4 regions of the Virgibacillus ihumii genome follow, and region 4 is predicted to be linked to each of the others. Evidence: riboswitches for the same ligand, from Rfam matches in the RefSeq annotation. Region 4 holds a riboswitch; each other region holds the start of a gene.
The links. A riboswitch is a leader RNA that binds a small molecule or an ion and turns the genes downstream of it on or off. The one in region 4 is predicted to bind S-adenosylmethionine.
Positions count from the first base shown of each region.

Region 1: it holds a riboswitch for S-adenosylmethionine, as region 4 does, so the genes downstream of both, HUX68_RS00410 (5-methyltetrahydropteroyltriglutamate--homocysteine S-methyltransferase) here and HUX68_RS08560 (OsmC family protein) in region 4, are expected to answer to the same signal.
Region 2: it holds a riboswitch for S-adenosylmethionine, as region 4 does, so the genes downstream of both, HUX68_RS17545 (LLM class flavin-dependent oxidoreductase) here and HUX68_RS08560 (OsmC family protein) in region 4, are expected to answer to the same signal.
Region 3: it holds a riboswitch for S-adenosylmethionine, as region 4 does, so the genes downstream of both, metK (methionine adenosyltransferase) here and HUX68_RS08560 (OsmC family protein) in region 4, are expected to answer to the same signal.

Region 1 covers NZ_CACVAN010000001.1:69,528-75,595, reverse strand. The annotation lists gene HUX68_RS00435 (GNAT family N-acetyltransferase) at 1-440, opposite strand, end outside; gene HUX68_RS00430 (putative glycoside hydrolase) at 803-2,020, opposite strand; gene HUX68_RS00425 (NADPH-dependent FMN reductase) at 2,282-2,848, opposite strand; gene HUX68_RS00420 (cation diffusion facilitator family transporter) at 2,875-3,813, opposite strand; gene HUX68_RS00415 (ArsR/SmtB family transcription factor) at 3,856-4,182, opposite strand; SAM riboswitch class I at 4,394-4,490, shown strand; gene HUX68_RS00410 (5-methyltetrahydropteroyltriglutamate--homocysteine S-methyltransferase) at 4,579-5,685, shown strand; gene HUX68_RS00405 (hypothetical protein) at 5,792-5,935, shown strand; gene HUX68_RS00400 (universal stress protein) at 6,029-6,068, opposite strand, start outside.
Region 2 covers NZ_CACVAN010000001.1:3,550,485-3,556,552, reverse strand. The annotation lists gene HUX68_RS17550 (ATP-grasp domain-containing protein) at 1-688, opposite strand, end outside; gene HUX68_RS17545 (LLM class flavin-dependent oxidoreductase) at 704-1,756, opposite strand; SAM riboswitch class I at 1,848-1,966, opposite strand; gene HUX68_RS17540 (hypothetical protein) at 2,085-2,249, opposite strand; gene HUX68_RS17535 (hypothetical protein) at 2,415-2,876, opposite strand; gene HUX68_RS17530 (SDR family oxidoreductase) at 3,078-3,737, opposite strand; gene HUX68_RS19630 (hypothetical protein) at 4,051-4,215, opposite strand; gene fabF (beta-ketoacyl-ACP synthase II) at 4,233-5,468, opposite strand; gene HUX68_RS17515 (hypothetical protein) at 5,657-5,983, shown strand.
Region 3 covers NZ_CACVAN010000001.1:1,335,836-1,341,903, forward strand. The annotation lists gene HUX68_RS06690 (SPOR domain-containing protein) at 108-338, shown strand; gene asnB (asparagine synthase (glutamine-hydrolyzing)) at 765-2,669, opposite strand; gene metK (methionine adenosyltransferase) at 2,898-4,097, opposite strand; SAM riboswitch class I at 4,230-4,337, opposite strand; gene pckA (phosphoenolpyruvate carboxykinase (ATP)) at 4,549-6,068, shown strand, end outside.
Region 4 covers NZ_CACVAN010000001.1:1,720,730-1,726,797, reverse strand. The annotation lists gene HUX68_RS08570 (SLC13 family permease) at 1-294, shown strand, start outside; gene HUX68_RS08565 (TraR/DksA family transcriptional regulator) at 366-905, opposite strand; gene HUX68_RS08560 (OsmC family protein) at 1,006-1,452, opposite strand; SAM riboswitch class I at 1,610-1,715, opposite strand; gene HUX68_RS08555 (glycoside hydrolase family 84 protein) at 2,156-4,705, shown strand; gene HUX68_RS08550 (N-acetylmuramoyl-L-alanine amidase family protein) at 4,908-5,864, opposite strand.

The DNA of each region.
Region 1 (6,068 bases), 1.7 Mb from region 4:
TGGTATATTTCTTCTTCTGATTCATTATTCGGAGACCAATACAAAATTTCCATCGGAGTTTCCTCGTCGGTAGCCAATGAGCGGCGATTATAGTCAATATATTGAGCGTGGGCAAATCCTTCGCGTTTATAAAAATGAAGTCTTTTTTCTGTATCTGTATCATCATAATCAACAGGCTCTACTTCCAAGATAATCGGCTTATTGTGTTGTTTCAGTTTCTCAATCAATTTATGACCAATTCCCTGTCCCCTCGATTTCGATGAAACATATACATAATCAATAAAGATGAACGTATCAAATTCAGCGTACATCAAAACATGGTACTGACCTTCATCTTTATGATATACATCCCCTTTTTCTTTTAGCAGCATGTCCATATGTTCCTTGGATTTCATTTCTTCCACAGGGAAATATTTACTTAGTTTTTCATACCAGTTCATACATCTACTCCTTAAAAATTTTTTGACTTTTATATTATAACGAAAAAATAACGATTTGTTAAATCAGCATCATCCCTGTACACTATTTTTACCTTACCCGATTTTCACAAATTCAAACACTTCAATTGAGATATCCTGATCAGCATCATCATAATGAAGAAACTGCCTTAATAATTCCGGATTCAACTTTTCGTGGATAAATCACCTGAAAGCGTGGATATCCAATTCGAATTCGTGGATATGCAGCCCATTTTCGTGAATATCTATTCTAAAATCGCGGATAAAAGCTGTGTGGACTGAATTCGACTAGTAAACAGCTATTAAAAACCGGCCCTCATACTTTGATGGGACCGGTTCTTCAATTAACCTAACGGCGTATAATCAACATTCTCAGAGTACGAATTTCCGGCATTCCAGAGCAAAAATTCATTAATTCCATGTTTATTCAGTGCCCTGATTTGCGCTTCCACCTCTGCTTTGCCGTACTGTGTCGGCGGACCGCTGTAGAGCCATGGCGCCTCAAAGTCCTGAATCCACGGACGGGATGTTGGTGGATTTTTCAACTTGCCGAGCACTTTATTTTCCACTTTCGCATATTCGGAAACGAGCTTATACGGATGTTTATCCGGAAAATCAATCCCGAAATAAGACGTCCAGTGGCTTGGATAAATCATCGATGAGATCACATCGACATTGCTGGCAATTTTGGAAAAATCCTGTCCGATGCCTGCTGTTTGCGGAACGGTTGCCGCATAGCCGAAAATATCAACCGACACATCGACATCGTAATATTCAAGCTCTTTGTTAGCATATTCAACAAAATCAGTAACCGCCTTCACGCGCCTTTTGACATTTTTCATTTCAGCGTTCTTATAGTCCCCCTGGCTGTACTGCAGTACCTCGTCGTAATCCTCAAAACCTTCCGGGAAACGTACATAGTCAAATTGAATTTCCTGAAAACCCATTTCAGCGGCCATTTTGGCAATTTCAACATTATATTTCCATACTTCTTTCTGGAATGGACTTACAAATGCTTCACCCTTTCCGTTTGTCCATACTTCGCCATTTTTAGTAAAGGACCACTCCGGATGTTTTTTTGCAAGCACAGAATCTTTAAAAACAACAATCCGCGCAATTGGGTAAATGCCTTTTTTCTCAAGTTTTTTCAATAGTTTTCTGGGATCATCAATAAAATTTATACCAATATCCTCATATTTAGTACCCTCAGGTTTAAATGTTAAATTACCGTGATCTTCTTTTATGTCAATAACCATTGCATTCAATTCGGTTGTTTCCACGAGATTGATCAGTTCATTCATCCTGCTTCCGCCGGCAGACGGACCAGTGACATAAATCCCTCTAACAGCATCAGGGTATTTAAACGTAAAACCGGAATCATATGTAAAACGCTGCATTTTGTTTTCCAATCCAATTGTTTCGACACTTGTATGCCGTTCCTTATGCATGCTTGCACGATGTATCTCTTCCCCACTGGACTGTTGCGTAAACAGCATTACAGCTGCCAGCCCTGCAACAAGAACTCCGGCACATGCCAATATAATCAGCTGTTTTTTTCCCATTTTTCTATCAATCTCCTATGCAAAGTTATAAACCTATTATAATGGAATTTGTCATTTTTTAGAAGATAATAGCAGAAAATTTATACGGAATTTTTAATAGGAATAAGTTACATCGCTAATTTCATGGTTTGGAATGAATGGAGGGGTGTTGGAAGTATTGATTGCTGAAGTTTACGCCATGCGGACACAATTTAGAACTCCACTGTATAAAAAAACAATGGCGGCTGGCTGCAGGAATCACCGTCATTGTCCTATAAAACTTTAAAAATCATATTGAGTTTCTTTTTTGTCGAGGATGCTTTTATATGTTTCCGTTAATTCAATTGTATCTTCCACCAGCCGATCAAGCCTGAACAGCACATCATCATCAACAATTTCTTTTCGGTAAAAATTCTTTTCCTCAATAAATACATATGATTGAACGATCTGTGCCTTCATATAACCAAGTATCGGTTTTAATTGCTGTTCAGGAATTAAATAATGTTTGGCCGATCCTGCAGTTACAAGTATACTGACGATTTTTTCCCGAAATGCGTCAACAGGAAGTAAATCAAAAATATTTTTCAATGTACCGGGAATGGATGCCTGAAATATTGGTGTCCCGATTATAATCGCATCCGCTTCCATCAACGTTTGCGCCACATATTTGGTATCGCCTTCGTATTCCATAAAATTACGTCCGTCACTGAACTGAATATCATATTCCGCCAGATCAATCAGTGCAGTCTGTGCATCAGGAAATTTCTTCGTTACAATATTCATCGTGTATTCCATTGCTGTTCTTGTTTTTGATCCGACAGTTGAGCCGGATAATCCGATAATTTTCATTTGTTTCTCCCCCCGCTACTCCTTAATCAGTGTTCATGCGCCGGATTGCCCTGATCATAACTGCACATCAACGATTCATCATGTGGATGTTCTTTATTTTCTAACTGAATGGTTACATGGCCGATCCCTTTTTGCTCCAATTGTTCCTCAATATATCGGAGCAGATTTTGACTTTCTTTAATATTGAGACTGCCATCAACTACCGCATGACAGGATAATGCGTTTTGCCCGCTCGTAATACTCCAAACGTGCAAATCATGAATGCCGTGCACACCCTGAACATTTTCAATCGTATTAATAACCTCATCCAATTCAACATTTTTCGGTGTACCTTCCATGAGTACATGGACGGCGTCTTTTGTAACTTTCCAACCGCTTATCAGTACCAAAGCTGCCACAATGATACTTGCGAGCGGGTCTGCCCAGCCCCAATTGAAAAACATGATGAGAAGTGCAGCAACAATTGCTCCAACCGATCCGAGTAAATCGCCGAGTACATGCAGGAATGCCGCACGCAAATTTAAATTTTCATCGGTGTCACCACGCATTAAAATCCATGCTACCACGATGTTTACAATAAGACCAATGATGGCGATGATAAGCATGCCGACCGACGCCACTTCATGCGGGCTGGTAAACCGCTGAAATGCCTCATAGAAGATATACAGTGCAATGGCCATAAGTGTCACACCATTAAAAAAGGCTGCCAAAATTTCAAAGCGTTTATACCCATATGTTTTACTGTAGTTAGCTACTTTCTCACCCATGGCAAAAGCAATCAATCCAACACCAAGGGAAACAGAGTCACTAAGCATGTGACCCGCATCTGACAGTAAAGCAAGACTGTTCGTGATAAACCCGCCAACCGCCTCTATGATCATATATGCGGTTATAATAATAAAGCTGATCATCAATGCCTTTTTATTTGCACCATGTGTATGGTCGTGACCATGATCGTGTCCCATAGGAATACCTCCCTGCTATTATGTAACATATTAAAGTTGGCATCAGCTGTGCAGTGCATGGTCAATGGTTTGCTTCAAAATGTTAATAACATGCTCATCGTCATGGGAATAATACAATGTTGTGCCTTCCCGGCGATACTTCACGAGACGCAAGTTCTTTAGGAATCGAAGCTGATGTGAGACTGTAGATTGCCTCAGGTGCAGCGCTTCCGCAATACCATTCACCGAATATTCATTATGAAATAATAAGTGCAGGATCCGGATTCTGGTTGGATCCCCTAAAGCTTTAAATGTCTGCGAAACAACAAACAATGTTTCCTCATCCAAATCTTTTTGTTCGATCTGCTGTTCTTCATTTTGATCTGCCATTTATAATTCCCCCACTCGTCTAAACCATTCGAATGTTTGGCTGAAGGTTGTCAATATTAATATATGCGTATATCAGTATATGTTCATATTTTATAATTGAACCATTCAAAAGTCAAGAAACCGTCTATGATGATGAGCTGCAAATTTTTGTATTGACATTCCAAAACTTCAGGTGTATCGTATTATTTAAACTAAACTGAATAACGAAATATTCTTATCCAGAGAGGTGGAGGGACTGGCCCTTTGAAGCCTCAGCATCGGTTATAAAACTGTGCTAATTCCAGAAGCGCAATGCTTGAAGATAAGAAGAGTGACGTATAAAACAGTCAGGTCTCTTCTTATTGGAAGAGGCCTTTTTATGTTTTCGGATTCAGTTACCTTAAAGGAGGAACATGGATGACAACCAAAATCGGTACAAAAGCACCTTTTCGCGCAGACCAGGTTGGGAGTTTGCTCCGACCTGAGCGGCTGCATGCGGCAAGAAAGGATTTTAAAGAAGGCACTATTTCTGCAGAACAATTGCGTGATGTGGAAAATGAGGAAATCAAACGGGCAGTTGACAAACAAATTGAAACCGGCCTGGAAGCTGTCAGTGATGGGGAATTCCGCCGAACCTGGTTCCACCTCGACTTTATGGAACATTTAAACGGATTTGAAGGATATGTACCTGAACAGGGTTATGCATTCAATGATCAGGAAACGGAAAAATACAACGTTCGGAATTCGGGGAAAATCTCATTTAACCGAAGTCATCCATTTTTACGGGATGTCAACGACCTACTTGATATTGTTGATGAACGTGCCGCTGTAAAGTTTGCGATCCCAAGCCCAAATATGTTTTTTAACGATGGTATTCGAAATGCAGACATTTATCCGGATGTTGAAAAATATGCAGAAGACATTATCCAGACGTATCAAGATGCGCTTCAGGCTTTTTATGACAAAGGACTCCGCTATTTGCAGCTGGATGATGTCTATATTGCCGGGCTTGCTGCTGACAGTGTTCCATGGAATGATGATATGGTCGACCGGGATTATCTGATTGACCTGGCAGTGCGTGTTCTCAATGAAAGCCTCGCCGAAAAACCGGATGACCTGACTGTAACAGTACACTTATGCCGGGGAAATTACCGCTCCACATGGGCATTTGAAGGCAGCTATGACCGGATTGCCCCGAAATTATTTGCAAAAGGCAATGTTGATGGATTTTTCCTCGAGTATGATGATGATCGTTCCGGCAGCTTTAATCCGTTGAAATACGTTCCTGAGGGTGGTCCGCGCGTTGTACTTGGCGTTATCACATCCAAATCGGGTGAACTGGAAAATAAAGATGAAGTCATCTCGCGTATAAAAGGTGCGGCTGAATATGTTCCACACAACCAGTTGTGTCTGAGCCCACAATGCGGATTCGCTTCAACCCATCACGGTAACAAACTTACGGAGGAACAGCAGTGGGCAAAACTGAAATTTGTTGTGGATGTGGCCCGTGAAATTTGGAATTAAGTGCCAAAAAGGCTGGGACAAATCAAAAAGTGTAATTCAAAAAACGAACAATTCTAGAAATTAGCGGAGGAAATATACGTAGACTCCTGCGGGAGGAGAGGCCTAGATGAGACCCCGCAGTGCGTATGCACGAGGAGGGCTCAATGGCAGTGTGACATTTGATAATACCGTAACAAGCATTTCCAATATTATTAACCGAATTAACAAAATGGATTTTCAGGCAAAAGTTGTCCATCATATTTCCCAGTGAAAAAATCGTTGAATGCTGTATAAACGTTAAAGCCCGTACCTGATGTTCAGGCACGGGCTTGTTCAATTCACGTAAAGACATGGTTTCACTTTTTCATTTCACAATAAGAACCGGACAATCAGCCCGTTTAGCA
Region 2 (6,068 bases), 1.8 Mb from region 4:
AACTTTCGTCACCTGCCGGGCAAGACATGTCATCAAGGCTGCATGCATCAGCAGGGCATAGTTCAAATCCTTCTGATGTGTCGACCCGCACTGCATAAAGAAACTTACCACCGATAAACTCGCAACGTGTAATAAATGACTGGGGTGACTCGATATATTCCTGAAGCAATGTAATACCGTCGACTGGTTCCTCAAAACTATCTCCCTCAATGTAGCTTTTTAATGCCTCTATTGAGTTAAACAGCTGTACTCCCAATCCTTTGCCGGCGCGATTATGTTTGGTAATAAATTTCTTCCCATCAAATTTTTCCGCCGCCTGAAGAATCTCGGCTTTGCCGATCGCAGCAATTGTCTTGGGTGTCTTGATGCCGTACTTTTCAAGCTCAAGATACTGCAACACCTTACTCACTTCCAGCTGAAGCACACGGCTGCCATTAATCACTACTCTTCCATGCTGTTCCAGCCATGCAAGCACCGCACTGGTTAACTCCGGAGCAAACTGGTTACCCCGCGTATGGGATGAAGCACTCATCCGGCTGTAAAATATCCCCTCAGGCGGCTCGGAAGTAAGGTCAACCATCCCATCACTAAGATTCCATTCTTCATATGGCAGATTTAATTCTTCCAATCTATTAGTCAAGTGTTCTGTCCATTCGCTATTCTCATGGATGACATAAATTTTATTCATGTAAATATCCCTCCCTTATTTTTTTGGCAAAGCAGCGCGCAGTTCTTCCACTTTAGGCATAACCTGCTTGGAGAAACGTTCCAGTTCCTCCAATTGCGGCGAACTTTGTAACAACAAGAGATCCACTCCAGCTTCTTCAAAAGCTAAGATCTGTTCAGCGATTTGCCTAGGCGTACCAACGAGATTCGGACGCAGCCCCCGATTGGATACCGAGTAATCCTGTAACTGAATCTGCTGTTCAAGTTCCGATTTGGATGTGAAGTCCTTGAACCCGACATAGCCACTTGTGTCTTTTACTGTGGTAATTCGTTTTAATTCTTTCTGAGCTTCTTCCTCTGTATCACGGCAAATCACATATGCTGCCATTCCAATACTCCGGAATGGCTCACGTCCGGCATCCTTTCTGCGTGCCTTCATGCCGGAAATCTTTTCTGCAGCCTCTTCAACCGTATGTCCATGAAGGATATAGGCATCACAAAGCGACGTAATAACTTGCTTGCCCTTTTTACTTTCACCACCTGCATATAAAACAGGATTCGGACGTTGCACGGGTTTTGGTGAAAGCTTCGTATCTTCAATATTGTAAAAACTCCCGTCATAGGAGAACGTCTCCTCGGTCCATAACCCTTTTAAAACCTCAATAAATTCGCTTGTCCGATCATACCGTTCATTATGTTCCGTAAAAGCCCCGCCATATTGTTTCGCCTCTTCGGCCCACCAGCCGGAAACGATATTTAAGGTGAAACGTCCATTACTGATGTGATCAATATTCGAGGTCATTTTTGCCGTCACAGCCGGGTTATGAAACAACGGACGGACAGCCGCCATAATTTCAATTTTTTCGGTCACTGCTGCCAAAGCTGCCGCCGTTGACCATGCCTCCAGCGAATCTTTGTCCGTACCTTTAATATCATTCAAGTAAAGTTCAGCAATTAAGGTTGTATCAAATCCCCATTTTTCTGCTGATTGAATTGCTTCTTTTGCATAATCAAATGTTGGCGGCATCTGTTCATCCTCAACATTGCGAAGCCACCCGCCAAAAATCGGCAGCCAAAAACCATACTTCATACATTCCACTCCCCGCCTTAGATGAATTAAACGCAAAAAACTCTTTCCCCGGATAGGAAAAGAGTTTTATACTAAAAATCAGTTTTGTCCTCCCCTATCTTTCAAGACATGCTTGATGGAATTGGCACAGTATTCAAAGGATATACATCCATAGTGAACCTGTTGCCGAGGCTTCAAAGGGCCATTCCCCTCCACCTCTCTGGATAGGCAATTATTTAATTATTGCTTTTTATCATAAAGTAATCATTTATGTCATGTCAATAGAAAAGCCTAGTTAATTGATGGGAATTGTTAATCCTAGAAACCGGACACCGTATTGTCAAGTATCTCAGAGATCCCAGTAATCTGCCCTTCTTTGCTTCGCTTTTTCCTTTTTGATTCGATTTGCCTCCGCGCTTCCGACTTCTTTGGAAAACTCGGAATCCCGCTTACTGGAATCAAACCCATCCTTATTCTTTTGATCAGCATCGTTTTTCTTCGTTCGCTTAGCCATAATGTAACCTCCCTTTTTCTCTTAGTATGAGAATTGAAGGTTAAAATATACCGTTATTCTAAAAGGGATTCGTCACCCAAATGGTTGAAGTTTTATCTCTTTTTCTGAAAAGCTCAATAAGTTTAGCCTCTTATATGGAATTTCATCGCCATAATTGATAGATGATTATGATGAAGATACCTTGTCCTTGAATTGATTGAGCTTTTCGTTTGTTTCTTTAATGAGCTTTGTGAGCTTATTGGTATCCGGATTTTCTTTCTGTGCTTCACCGATGAGCGGATACAGACTCTTTTCAATATTTTCATACGCATCAGGATTTCGTTCTTCTATCTTCTTTTCAATGGGCTCCCAGCTTTCTGAAAGTGTCTTCCCATTACTGTTGATTTTCCCGGTTTCGCCGGGTGATGATTCAATGGTATTCTTCAATTCATGAAGAGAAGTCAATACCTTTTCAATTCCTTTATCCAAAGAAGCTGAATTGTTTTCTTTTTCATTTTCAGAGGCTTGTTCTGACTTCTGCTCATTTTCTTCTTTTGATGACTCACTATCGCCGCCCGATCCACAGGCGGTTACCAACACAACAACGACCAAGGTTACGAACAGCAATAATAAATTTGATTTTTTCATCTGAACACCTCCACTGTTTATTAGTTTGTGCCATTTTAACAACAGATATATGTTAAGTAAAATAAATATTAATAATAATCATAATAAGAATTTGTGATAAAGGAATATAAAAACAACTCTTGTGTCAGATTTTATGTATGAAAACCGCAAAAAGACAATCCGCCTAAAAGGCAAATTGTCTTCCGCAGCAACTGCTTTCCGTTAAACTAATTTTATTGCTTCATTGACAGATGTAGTTCCGCCGACAACCTGAAATTCCTTTCCGACCGTAGTTTCATCCTGCAAGCTGGCAAGAATAACACTTGCTATATCTTCTCTTGGAACCTCGCCACGATCCACTTTTTCCGCCAGTTCCACCTGACCGGTTCCTTTATCATTTGTCAGTACGCCAGGATGAATAATTGTATAATCCAAATCTGTCTTGCGCAGCCAATCATCAGCAAAATTTTTTGCAATAACATACGGCGCAAAGGATGCATTAGCCTCCTGAATTGCTTCACGGGTCGTATCAAACGAACTGATCATTACAAAGCGCTTCACACCTGCATCCTTAGTCGCCTCAATTGTTTTAACAGCACCATCCAAATCGACCATAATGGTTTTATCTTTTCCAGTGTGGCCGCCAGATCCTGCTGTGAACACAACTGCATCGACGCCCTCAGCGGCTTGTGCAATCGGCTCGATATCTCCTTCTAAATCCACAATTGCCGTTTCCGCACCCAGATTTTCAAAGTAAGACGCCTGCTCCTGCTTACGAATCATTGCCTTTGCTTCAAAACCGTCACTTTCCTGTATGATTGACACAAGATGCTTTCCAATTTGACCATTTGCACCTGCTACAAGAATTTTCAAATTATCCATCCTTTCAAAAAAGATTTCACCTATCTATCATATATGAATGGGAAAGAGATTGTCTAAATTCCCGTCTCAACAATTTTTGGTTTACTCGTCATTTGACCCCCGTTTTGTTTTACGATGAATATTGTACAATACTCTGTCCATTTTTAATTTGTGTCTTTCCGAAACGGACTGTTAATGGACAGGATAGATATAAACTCTTCATTCAACTCCTGGGCAGAAATCTCATAACCGTATGGACAGAAAGGCATCACTATAACGCAATTGCTCCAGAAGGTGTGGCAACTAATATTTCATCCTCTATGGAAAATGTTAATCAGTTCGGCATGGAGCGGACCAAACCGGTACAGTCTGTGATGCCTCGTGTCGGACAGCCTAAGAACATCCAAACACCGATGCCATCCTGCAGCCATACTAATGGCCATTGATTGATCATCAAAAGTATGTCTGCCATTTTGTTCGTACAGTTGTCCCTAGTCACTCACACACTGTGCCTCCTTATATAAAATATTTTTTAAAAGCAACAACCGCATTATGGCCGCCAAATCCAAAACCATTGGATAAAGCAATATTAATGCTGCCTTCCAATGCTATATTTGCTACATAATCCAAGTCACATTCCGGGGCCGAATGTTCCAGATTGATGGTTGGCGGGAAAACATTTTCTGCCATACTTTTCAATGTAATAATAGCTTCGACACCACCTGCCGCCCCAAACATATGCCCGACCATTGATTTTGTGGAACTGGCTTTAAGGTGATATGAATACTCACCGAAAACCTCCTTAATCGCTTTCGTCTCAGAAATATCACCCGCCGGCGTACTGGTGCCATGGGTATTAATATAATCAATGTCTTCCGGTTCAACTTCCCCCCGTTCAATAGCCAGTTTCATTGCTTTGGCAGCGCCCTGATAATCCGGTTCGGTAATATGATACGCATCTGTTGTGCTGCCGTAGCCGATAATTTCACCGAGAATAGGCGCACCACGCTCCTTGGCATGTTCATATTCTTCTAAAAATAACACACCTGCACCCTCTGACATAACAAATCCGTCCCGCTTTTGGTCAAACGGACGTGATGCTGCTTCAGGTGTCTCATTCTTAGTTGACATGGCACGCATCTTTGAAAAACCAGCAAAATATAGTGGTGTGATAGTAGCCTCCGCTCCGCCTGCCAAAATCGCATCCGAATAACCATGCGCGATATTTAAATATGCTTCTCCAATGGCGTGGTTACTCGTTGCACAAGCAGATACAGTCGCGAAACTTGGCCCGCGGAACCCGGTTTTGATCGCAACCAGACCAGCAGCCATATTATTAATCATCGTTGGAATTAAGAAGGGTGATACCCGTCTTGTTCCTTTTTCCAGCATCGTTTTATGATTACTTAACAGTGTCTGCAGACCCCCTGTGCCGGAACCAATATAGACGCCGACGCGGTCCTTATCCACTGTTTCCAAATTGAGTTCTGACTGCTGCAATGCTTGCATCGCAGCAGCATACCCATATTGTGTAAACAAATCATATTTTTTAATTTCCTTTGTTTCCAAATACTTTTCCGGATGGAAATCATCAATATAGCCGGCAATTTTTGTGCTGATGTCACTATATTCTTCGGATTCAAGCCGCTTAATCCCGGACTTTCCCTTTTTAACATTATCCCACAGTGTTTCCACATCATTTCCCAATGGCGAAACAACACCTGTTCCAGTTACAACAACTCTTCGCTTCAAACTTAAACTTCCTTTCAAATTGCAGCGTATCTTTCATGCATACATCTTAACATATGGGAAGCTATCATTTCCCGGTCTGAATGGATGGATAATATTCGAAAATATGCAAGCTTGTTTCGGCAATCAAAAAATAATAAAATAAAATAACAAGCAGGATTCTTAAAACGAGCAGCTTGGAGGTAAAATAAGTGGAAAAAGCCGTTTCATTAAACACCCTGAAAACCTTGGCAGAAAAGAAGATGAACAAAAAAATTCTAGTGAAAATAATGTGGAACGATAACGAAAAAATCACATTATTCATCACACCAAACATGAAAATCAACTCGTTTATATATGACGAAAAAGATGGTTATCTGTTTTACAATAATGACGGAAAGCTTGTGGAAAAGGATATCCCATGTATTCTTGCAGAGAAGGATTTCGCAGATGGAAAAGTGATGCTGGAAGGAGCAAAAATTAATAATGAACCCTTGTCAAATGAAGACTTGGCATTTTTAGAGGAATATGACTCGTAGTAATTGATGAAATACATTATTTATACAATTCCAGTGTCCCTCACTTCAGGAATAATAATCAACAAAGGAATCTGCTTTTAACAGA
Region 3 (6,068 bases), 380 kb from region 4:
TATTTCCTAATAGATTAATTAATCATTTTGCGAAAAGCCATGTACAACGACCATTCATTTGCTATAAAGCTGAATATACTACCCATAAACAAGTTAGGAGGATGTTTATGGGGAAATATAAAATAGTCGTTGGCACAACTAACAAGAAAAAAAGCGCCCAGCACCAATATAATTTAGTAACTAGAAATAAAATTAACGCAGATATAAGAATCTATAAAATGGACAGCAGGGAACTTTATTCCGTAGAGGTTGGTCCATATTCAAAAAAACAAGCGCTTCAAAACGTAGATAAAATTAAAGGCCTTGGAATAACAAACGCTTTTATTACACGCGCATAGTGGGGCAAGGAGTGATCTGCCCCTACTATGGCAATTTGGATCCTACCCCACTTTTCCGGAAGCGGTATTGAAAAAGGATCTTCGAGCAAAAGATCCTTTTAGCTGCTTAGTAAACTACCTGTCACTTAATCATAAATGCCCAACGCGATTGAACCAATTTTAAGCATTATCTCCCCCCTCATACTTATGAGCCCTTCATCTATACAACAAACTGGCCCACTGGTAAACAAATTTATTCCTCAACTGCGCCATTATTTAAGAATTCACACATAAGTTCAAGAGGAACAAATACCATAAGAGCGTACAGAATACTAACAACATTTAACTTCAAGAAATATTTCATCTAATAAGCCCCCAATAATTATCTAAATCACCCTATATAAAAGACCGGCGACAACGGTGCAAAGTCCGTGTCGCCGGTCTTACTTATTGCGTAATCGCTTCAATCGCCTTGTCTGGTTTACTTAATTCCTCAACATCAAATTTGTTTTCAATATTGATTTGATGCCACAGCATAAACATGAGCACCGTCCAGATTTTTCTGCTGTAATCACCTTTACCCTGGCAATGTGCATCAAGCAAACTAAGCACATAGTCTTTGTGCAGCAGATGATCTGTCTCGCTTTCCTGAATCAACTGTTTCGCCCATCCATTAAGCTCATTTTTTAACCAATGACGGATTGGAACCGGAAACCCAAGTTTCTTACGGTCAAGCACATGATCAGGGATGATGCCACGTGAAGCCTCCCGTAAAATACTTTTCGTCGTTCCATTGGCAATTTTCATATCAACCGGAATTTTACTTGCCACATCAAACACTTTTTTGTCCAAAAATGGCACGCGCAACTCCAGTGAGTTTGCCATTGTCATACGATCCGCTTTCAACAAAATATCTCCCCGCATCCATGTGTGAATATCCACATATTGCATCTGATTCACCAATGGATAGTCGCTTACCTGATCATAAAGTTTTTCCGTAACCTGCTGATAGGAGACATTTTCATTATACGTCTTTAACAATGCACGTTTTTCGGTATCCTCGAACATTTTTGCATTGCCTATATAACGATTACGGAGCGGAGTTGTTCCGCGTTCCAGAAAGCTTTTGCCGCGTACGCCCTCCGGAATTGCTTCTGCTACCCGGGCAAGCAATGACTTTGCCGGAGTTGGTATTGTATTGAACAATTTCAAAGATTCTGGTTCACGGTAAATATTGTAGCCGCCGAATAATTCATCGGATCCCTCTCCTGAGAGGACAACGGTTACATGTTTACGAGCTTCGCGGGCAAGGAAATATAACGGGACACACGCTGGATCTGCCAGTGGATCATCCATATGCCACATGATTTTAGGCAGTTTCTCCACATACTCCTCCGGTGAAATGATATAGGAAATATTCTCCACATCCAGCTTCTCCGCCGTTTCTTTTGCAACGTCAATTTCTGAAAAGCCTTCCCGTTTAAAACCGACGGAAAACGTCTTGATATTCGGGTTGAATTTTTTAGCCATCGCCACAATAATTGTCGAATCAATTCCACCGGATAAAAATGACCCAACTGGAACATCACTCCGCATATGAACATTAACAGAATCGTACATTACGTCCTGAATCCGCTTGATCCAGTCGTTTTTCTCCATTAACACCGGATTAAACGTTGCATGCCAGTACCGATTGAATTCCAATGCCTGTCCCGGCTTTTTCACAAAATAATGGCCAGGCTCCATTTTTTTAATGCCTGTAGTCAATGTCAGCGGCTCCGGAACAAACTGGAAACTTAAATAATGCTGCAATGCTTCATAATTAACTTCTTCATTTTCCATCATTAACGTAATGCTTTTTTTCTCTGACGCAAAAATAGTTCCTTCTTTTGATTCCTTATAAAATAATGGTTTAATGCCAAACGGATCTCGTGCACCGTAAAGTGTTTGCTGCTCTTTATCCCAAATCAGGATGGAAAACATTCCCCTTAAGTACTGAAATGCATTTTCCTTATGTTTGGAAAATAACGCAGCAATTACTTCAGTATCGGATTCGGTTGCAAATGAAAATCCTTCTTTCACTAAATTCTCCCGCAATTCAACGTAGTTATAAATTTCGCCATTAAAAATAAGCCAGCATTTTTCATCATCATAGCTCAATGGCTGCTGACCGGTTTCAATATCAATAATACTCAGGCGTCTGAACCCGAAAGATACGTAATCATCATGATAGTAGCCCTCATCGTCAGGACCTCTATGTGTAATAATGTTGTTTTGGTTTGTAAATCGGTTAAGCTGATCTTCGTTCAAATCCTCAGGTTTATTTCGCAGTATTCCAATAAAACCGCACATCACTTTTGCCTCGCTTTCATTCATGTTGAACCCTTAAAATTATATCATAAAAGATGCATCTTGACGAAAGCCTTATTTTCATTGAAATGCCTTTGCAATTACATTGTCAAAACTGAAATCCCGATTAATTAATAGGCCGAATGATAAATTTCAGTGTTTCCACCAAAATTCAGGTGGTGACCACAACTAGATCACCCCACAAAAAAGAGGTGCACTTAAACACCCCAGTTATCCCTCTTTTACAATGGCCTGCAATTCTTCGACTTTATCGGTTTTCTCCCATGGAAATAAGATATCTGTTCTGCCGAAGTGGCCATATGCAGCTGTGTTTCGGTAGATTGGACGTTGCAGATCAAGCATCCGAATTATACCTGCTGGCCGTAGATCAAATATTTTTCGTGTTGCGGCTTCCAGCTCAGCTTCATCGACCGTACCGGTGCCAAATGTATTGATGGAAATCGACACTGGCTCAGCCACACCGATTGCATAAGCCAATTGTACTTCACATGTTTTCGCAAGCTTTGCCGCCACAATGTTTTTAGCAACATAACGGGCTGCATATGATGCAGACCGGTCCACCTTGGTGGAATCCTTTCCACTGAATGCACCGCCGCCATGTCTTGCATATCCGCCGTACGTATCCACAATGATCTTACGTCCGGTCAAACCGGCATCACCCTGTGGTCCTCCAATTACGAACCTTCCCGTCGGATTGATAAAAAACTTGGTTGATTCATCAAGCAGATTTGCCGGAACAATCGGTCGAATCACATACTCAATCAGGTCCTTTTCGATTTGTTCAGTTGTTATATCCTGATGGTGCTGTGTTGAAATAACAATTGTATTCACCTTTACCGGGTTATCTTTTTCATCATATTCGACCGTTACCTGTGTTTTTCCGTCAGGGCGTAAATAATCCAAAATTTGCTCTTTACGTACATCTGATAATCGCTTCGATAATTTGTGTGCGAGCGAAATCGGCAATGGCATTAATTCGTCCGTCTGATCACAGGCAAACCCGAACATTAACCCCTGGTCACCCGCACCAATCGAAGCAATTTCTTCATCCGTTTTCCCCTGCCGTGTTTCATACGCCGTATCAACTCCACCGGCAATATCTGCTGACTGTTCATCAATAGCAGTCAGCACGGCACATGTTTCCGCGTCAAATCCGAATTTAGCGCGTGTATACCCAATATCCTTAATCGTTTGACGGACAATTGCAGGAATATCTACATATGTAGTAGTAGAAATCTCCCCCGAAACCAATACTAATCCTGTAGTTACTGTTGTCTCACATGCCACCCGGGCATTCGGATCATTTTTTAAAATTTCATCCAAAATAGCATCTGATATCTGATCGCAGATTTTGTCAGGATGCCCTTCTGTAACAGATTCAGATGTAAATAAACGACGATTTGCAGCCATGTGGCTAAGTCCTCCCTTTAAAAAATAGTACGGAAATCTATCTATTCAGTGTATGTTTATGTTTTAATAAGGTTAGAAAAAATAAAAAAACCTTTCCTGCAATCATGAGGAAAGGTGTCCTGAAGCCTTTCGCTCTTATTGTCCAAGGATAAATCCTTGCGTCAGATTAGCACCTTTTCACAGCATGTGACGGTTGCTGGGCTTCATCGGGTCTGTCCCTCCACCGACTCTGAATAAGAGAGTTTCCGCTCGAAATTCAGCATAACGGAAAAGCGCTGTCATGTCAACAATTTACAAGGGAATGACACACTTGACATGAAAAGTTCATATAAATATTCGTATAATTAGTATGGACTAATTTTATGAATGTGTTATACTAAATAAACAGATTTACAACTTGATTATTAAAATGTACTTTAATTAAAATCCATCATAAAGGAAGGTATCACAAATGAATGCGGTGGAACAATCAAAATTAATCAAAGATTTACTTTCACATGATAATCTGCAAAATAACCTTTCCGTACCACAGCTTGTCGAGAAAATTCTGGCACGTGAAGAGGGAACGCTGTCTGCATCAGGTGCAATTCGTGCGACTACCGGTAAATATACCGGGCGATCCCCAAAAGATAAGTTCATCGTTCGGGATGAGACCACTAAGGACGTCATTGACTGGGGAATCGTCAACCAGGAGATTGATGAGGCATCTTTTGATAACCTTTACAAAAAGGTGGTTGCCCATTTAAAGGAACGAAATGAATTATATCATTTTCAGGGCTATGCCGGAGCCGATACAAATTACCGGCTGCCAATTGAAGTTTTCAATGAATATGCCTGGCACAATCTGTTTTCCAGACAACTGTTTATCGAACCGACGGAGGAAGAATTGGGAACCCATCATTCCGAATTCACTATCATATCTGCCCCTACATACAAGGCAGACCCGAAAGTCGATGGAACGAATTCCGAAACGTTTATTCTTGTCTCATTCAAACAACGCATCGTTCTGATTGGTGGTACTGAATATGCCGGAGAAATCAAGAAATCCATTTTTTCCGTGATGAATTTCCTGCTCCCACAGCGTGACATTTTATCGATGCATTGTTCTGCCAACGTTGGTCAGGAAGGGGATGTTGCATTATTTTTCGGACTTTCCGGAACCGGTAAAACTACGCTCTCCGCAGATCCGTACCGCCGATTAATCGGGGATGACGAACACGGCTGGAGCACGAACGGTGTATTCAATATTGAAGGTGGCTGTTATGCAAAATGCATCAACCTTTCACAGGAAAAAGAACCGCAGATTTATGACGCAATCCGGTTTGGATCGGTACTGGAAAATGTCATTCTTGATGAAGAGTCGCGTCAACCGGACTATGATGACACATCGCTGACAGAAAATACCCGGGCCGCCTATACCCTGAAAAATATTGATAATATTGTTTCGCCAAGTGTAGCTGGCCATCCAAACACCATAATTTTCCTGACAGCTGATGCATCCGGTACTTTACCGCCCATCAGCAGATTAACCAAAGAACAGGCTATGTATCACTTTTTAAGCGGCTACACCAGTAAGCTTGCCGGTACAGAACGCGGCGTAACCGAGCCACAGGCAACGTTTTCAGCATGCTTCGGGTCACCGTTCCTGCCGCTCGAACCGGCGACATACGCTGAGATGCTTGGCGAGAAAATTGATTTGTATAATACAAGTGTATTTCTGGTTAACACCGGCTGGACTGGTGGATCATATGGAGTTGGTAAGCGGATGAAATTATCCTATACACGCGCGATGGTTCATTCAGCGCTTGAAGGCGAATTGAACTCTGCCGAAACAACCAGCGATGAAATTTTCGGACTGGAAATCCCTATGCACGTACCCGGTGTTCCGGATGAAGTACTGATTCCAAAACAAACCTGGGACGATAAAGAAGCTTATGACAAAGAAGCACAATCACTAGCCATGAAGTTTCA
Region 4 (6,068 bases):
CTGTTGCGTACGCTTTTTGTAAGTGTGCTCGGTTTCATGACAATAATGATTCCGCTTGGTCTTGAAATCGGCAAACAGTTGGGCACCATCTCACCGGTACTGATTGCCATGGTTGTTTTTCTTGCCGGCGTACCTGGATTTTTCCTGGTTACACAGTCACCGGTTAATATGATTTACTATACATATGGTGCGTTTAACAAAAAGGATATCCTGCGGGTTGGTGGAGTTGCAGGTGTTTTATGGATTGCTATTGTTCTGATTTCGGCTGAGTTTTATTGGCAATTAATTATGTAAGAGCAATGTTCTCAAACTATATGGCACTTTTTTCGGCCGTATGGAAACCCATACGGCCGTCTCTGTTCCCGTTATTCCCATTTTGTTTGATCGTTTGGCTCTTCGTTAAATCTTGATTTATCATCAGCTTTTTCAACCGTATTGTGTTCCTCTTCAAGCCGTTCCAAGGTGCGGTTTCTCGAATCTTCCATTTCGCCGTTTGGTTTTAACAGCTTGCTGGTGTGACTGTCAGAGCTAGCCACGGCCTGGTTACTGTGTTTTTGGTGCGTTTCTTCGGCCTCAACGGTACGTTTTGTATAGGGTACTGCTTTTAGACGTTCAAATGGAATTTCCTTTCCTGTGTCTAAACATATTCCGTATGTTCCTTCATCGATTCGTTGAAGTGCTTCATTCACCTCAGTCAGGCGTTCTTCCTGTAAATTATTTTCAGCCATCTGCTGTTGACGATCAACAAACTCGCTTGCGGAATCAGCGAGGTGGTTATCAGCTACATTCAACTCATCTGGATCATTGTCGATTGACCGTTCTGCAGTTTCCTGTGCTTCAAGGTTTCTTTTCATATTTAAAAGATCTGCTTTCAACTCATTTAACTGCTTATCAGTCAGTGTCACAGAATCAACTCCTTCAGTTTGCTTTTCCTTAAATTGAAGGAGTTTAAACTTGAGTGATTTATCTTTAAAAGTGGTGCCGGGTCCAATTAAAAAAGTTTATTTAAGTAGCACTTATATAATCTATGTTTTTTAACGTGGTCCCCTGTAATGTATCTTTTACCGGACAAACCTTTTCCACGTGTTCAATTAATGCCTTTACATTTTCATTCGGGGAAGGGGAATCAATGCTAATTTGATAGCGTATTTCCTGATAGCCGGGCCGCACGTTGGGATTTTTCCCTTGAAAACCATCAGGATCCAAGTCACCCTCAATGTGTACATTAACGTCCTTTACATCAACGGAGAATTGCTCCGCAAATGTTGTGACGAGTACATTAATGCACCCTCCAAGTGCTCCAAGCAAATATTCCACCGGGTTCGGTGCTGCGTCATTTCCTCCCAATGCAACTGGTTCATCAATATCAAATTTCTTTCCCTGTACATCTGCAGTAGAAAGTACCCCGCTACCGCTCCATGCTACTTCTGATTTAAACGTTACGTTAGCCATTAAAAATTCCTCCTTGGATTTTGTTTTGGGTAAACTAATCGTTATACCCGGGTTTAATTAAATACTCCTGCGACCGTAACTTCTCAATATTTGAAATTAAAAAAACACCTCCTTCTATAAGAATAAGAAGAGGTGCGAAAGTTTATATGGATTCCTCTTCTTATCTTTAAGACAAATCTGTCTTTTGGATTTGGCACAGTATCCCGATGGATCCGCTGCCGAGGCTTCGAAGGGCCAATTCCCTCCACCTCTCTTGATAAGAATTTCATGAATCTTTATGAAATTGTTATATATATTACGTTACTTTTTCCGGGAAGTCAAGAGTGGATTTTGAAAATGATTACTTCGGTTTTTGTCGAATCTTGTAAAATAGGCGGTTCTTTTTGCTTAAATTTTTCCAAAATGGGTCAAAGTACGTTATTGCTCTGCTTTTAAATTGCTTCTGATTAACTATGGGAATTTTTTGATATATTTGATATTTTTAAGACAGGCATGGCAGAAACTGACAAGAAGGTGCTCAATTTCCGAGTTTATATGGCTAGATGATTCAATATGATACACATTTTACAGCATGATTTAACATGGTGATAACTAGAGACTTTTGTTCCAATCACCATATTTTTTTGGCTTCATAAAGAATAATATTACGTGGACAGTTTCTAATGGTTGATAGTGAAGTAAAAAATTTTGAGGGAGGAGAAAGATGAAGAGAATAAGTTACTGGAAAAGCGTGTTGTTTACCTCTTTCGCTCTACTGTTATGTGCATTTCTTGTCAATGGTATGAATCAGGTTTCAGCGGCGGAGAAAGGGGATTTGAAAATTAATCCAAAGCCGCAGGAAGTTAAGGTAATTGGTGAAGGTTTTCCATTAACGCCTGTTGTCGGAATTGTAGTTGGTGATGACACCGACAGCCATGCAGTCAATGAAGTCGTTGATACACTGCAGGCGGCGGATGTGAAGCGGATTGTCCGTATGCAACCTGGTGATGAAGTAGATACTCCGGTGACTATTTGGATTGGTGGCCCCGGAGAAAATCCGTCATCTGCATCTGTATTAAATCAGCTTGGTGTCGAAGGACCTGAATCATTGAAAGAAGAGGGCTATGTACTTGCTTCAAAAAATGTGGATAACAAGACAATCGTTCTTGCAGGTAAAGACAAAACGGGTACTTATTACGCAGCAAAGACGTTTAAGCAAATCATCAAGGATCGAAAAGGCAGGGACTGGATTCCAGAAGTGGAAATTCGCGATTGGCCGAAAATGCCGATTCGCGGGTCTATCGAAGGATTTTATGGACCACCATGGACACATGAAGACAGACTAAGCCAAATTGAATTTTATGGTGAGAATAAGCTCAATACGTACATTTATGCACCAAAAGATGATCCGTATCATCGGGAAAAATGGCGCGAACCATACCCTAAGGACGAATTAAAAAAATTGGAGGAGTTGATTAATAAAGCCAGAAATAATCATGTTCAGTTCACTTTCTCACTTTCACCGGGGAATACGGTTTGCTATTCAGGGGACGAGGATTTCAATTCGTTAAAGAACAAGATGCAGGCGATGTGGGATCTTGGTGTTCGTTCCTACGCAATCTTTCTGGATGACATAAGTAAAAGCTTGCATTGCGAGCAGGATATAAACAAATTTGGGGATGATCCCACCCCGGTTGCTGCAGCACATGCGTATCTTTTAAATCGGTTCAGTGAAGAATTTTTACAGCAACACGATGGTGCGGAGCGACTGATTACTGTTCCGACAGATTACGCTGGTAATGGTACTACCGCTTATCGCGAAAGGTTTGCAGAGTTGCTGAATGACGACATTATCGTAATGTGGACAGGCCCTAAAGTAGTTTCTGAGAAAATAACATCGGAAGGCACAGAAACGGTTTCGAACATTTTTAAGCATGATTTACTATTATGGGATAACTATCCAGTGAATGATTATAATCGTAATCGTTTATTCCTGGGTCCGCTGGTAAATAGGGATCCCGATCTGACTGAGCATGGCATGATTGGATTAACCGCCAACCCGATGAATGAGGCAGAGGCATCAAAAATTCCGTTGTTCACGATTGCTGATTATAGTTGGAATCCAGGTGACTACGATCCAAGAGATTCGTGGGAACGCAGCATTCAATCATTTGGCGGGGATGCAGCGGAGTTATTGAAAACGTTCGCTGAGAATTCGTATTCCTCTCCAATCAACGATAGAGAATCTTTGACAATAGAGCCATTAATTAAGCAGTTTTGGGAAGCTTATCAATCAAACAATGCTGAGCATGCTAAGAAAGAATTGCTAGCAGAATTTGAAAAACTGCAGCAGTTGCCTGATGATTTACGGAGAAAAATGGGAAATGAAAGTTTCTTAGAGGAAATCCATCCATATTTAAAGAAGCTTAGTCTTTATGGCGAGGCTGGGGAATACGCCGTTCAATATCTGATGGCAGAAAAAGCCGGGAATGATGATAAAGCTAGTGAATATAAACAAAAACTGCTTGATGCTTTTAGTCGCGCGGAAGAAATCCCTCAACAAATTGGCGTAGGGGTGTTGCGACCATTTCTCGTGGAAAGTGTGTTAAAACTGGCTCCTTTGGAATTCACGCTAAAACCATCGATTGAAGAATTTTGGAAAGCCTATCAGTCGAATAATGCAGATCAGGCTGCAGAAAAATTAATTGCTGAATTTGAAGCAATGAATCAGATTCCTGAAAATTTGCGGAAACAATTGGAAAACGATGATTTCCTGAAGGCCATTGAGCCGTACTTACAGAATCTCAATGTATATGGTGAGGCTGGTGAAGTTGCTGTTCAATATTTAATGGCAAAAGCAGAAGATAATAGGGAAAGGGCTGAGGAATATCATGATCAACTGCGGGATTTAATGATACAGGCTAATGAGATGCCACAGAAGATAGGTCAGCCAATCATGAAACCGTTTCTAATGAAAAGTATGTGGGAATTAAGTGTTGTTAATTACAGGGAATTGAATGGCGTAAATACCTTCCGTGGCGCAGGTGAGTTAATAAAATATACGCCTGAACAAGGTGAGCGCACCGGGACTAATCAGTGGGGATATGAAGTCACCATTGTCGATGGGAGTGTCGTAAAAAGAGGTGGAAATAATTCCGTAATCCCTGATAATGGATATGTGCTAAGTATACACGCCAACGATTGGCTCAGAGACAATGCACAAATTGGCACCCGGATCCAAATTAAAGATGGCATCGTTTTGATAGTGGAGTAGATCGAATTTCTATTATCATTTGGTATTGTCGAATATGTTTTAAATAGTTGCCAGCTTAATAGGCTGGCAACTATTTAAGTTATGACAGATCTTATAAAAAACTTCGGCATTCGCTATAAGCTGTCGCGAATACCATAGTTTTTATACTCAGATTTGGTTTGATTGATTTGGTGTATACAGGCCCTCTTTTGCAGGGGGTCTATTAATCTTTGGCTCTAAAATATTCTTTCAGGCCACTATAAATACCTCTCGCGACTTTTTCCCGGTATTCGTCTGTTTTGATTGCTTTAATTTCATTTGGATTTGTGATGAATCCAAGTTCGACTAAAACTGCGGCATTGCTGTTTTCCCGAAGGACGAAGTAATCTGCTTGTTTTGCCCCGCGGTTATTCAGATTAATCGTGTTCATTAACGATCCTTGAATGGACTTGGCCAGATCACTGCTGTTTTCACCTGCTTTGTAATATGTGCTGACTCCTCCCACTGCAGATTTTTGAAATGCATTGTAATGAATGCTTATAAATGCATCAGCTTCATGGGAGGCACTGATTTGCACCCGTTTTTTTAATGATAGATACGTGTCGTTTTTTCTCGTTATGGTTATGGTTGCACCTTTATCCTTAAGTTTATCTGCCACTGTCTTCGCTGTTGCCAGTGTAAGCTGTTTCTCCTTGGAATGGCTTATGCCGATTGCACCCGGATCTTTTCCGCCGTGCCCGGGATCAATGACAATGTGGTGTCCACTTAATGGACCGTGAGCATTGATTGACAGGGCGGTTGTCAGCACCTGTTCAGGTGTGAATTGTTTGGTTTCTTCCTTTATAGTGGTTGATTTATCCTGTTCGGATTTTGAGTAAGCAGATGAGTCCTGCTTCTTGGAATCTTTTATCATTGGAATCAGATACTGTGATGCTACCCACGCCTCCTTACCATTATAATAGGTTTGCACCCAGCCGTATTTTTCCTGGAAAATTGTCACTTGGTCACCTCTGACAAGGTGTCCGATCACTTCTGCTCCTTGAGCTGGGGCATTTTTTACCTCGAGCACTTCTGTTTGAACTGAGTATGTTTCTCCATTGTCAGCATGTGTGACAGGGATGAAAATAAACAGAGTCACTATACTTCCTATTATTATCGTTAATAATTGTTTTCCTAACATAAAACTCACTCCTGTAATAGATTGCTATTTTACAAGAGTGTCCAGAAAAGAAAGAGTTTATACAGTTATCCCTTCGACAAGTCCTGTCACTGCGCGGATTTTGTCGGAAAAAGTTATGGGATAATTCGACTATATTTCTATGATTTCTATACTTGCTTGTTATGGAAATTTGTGTTTCAATGAATAGATAATTTGATAATTTGA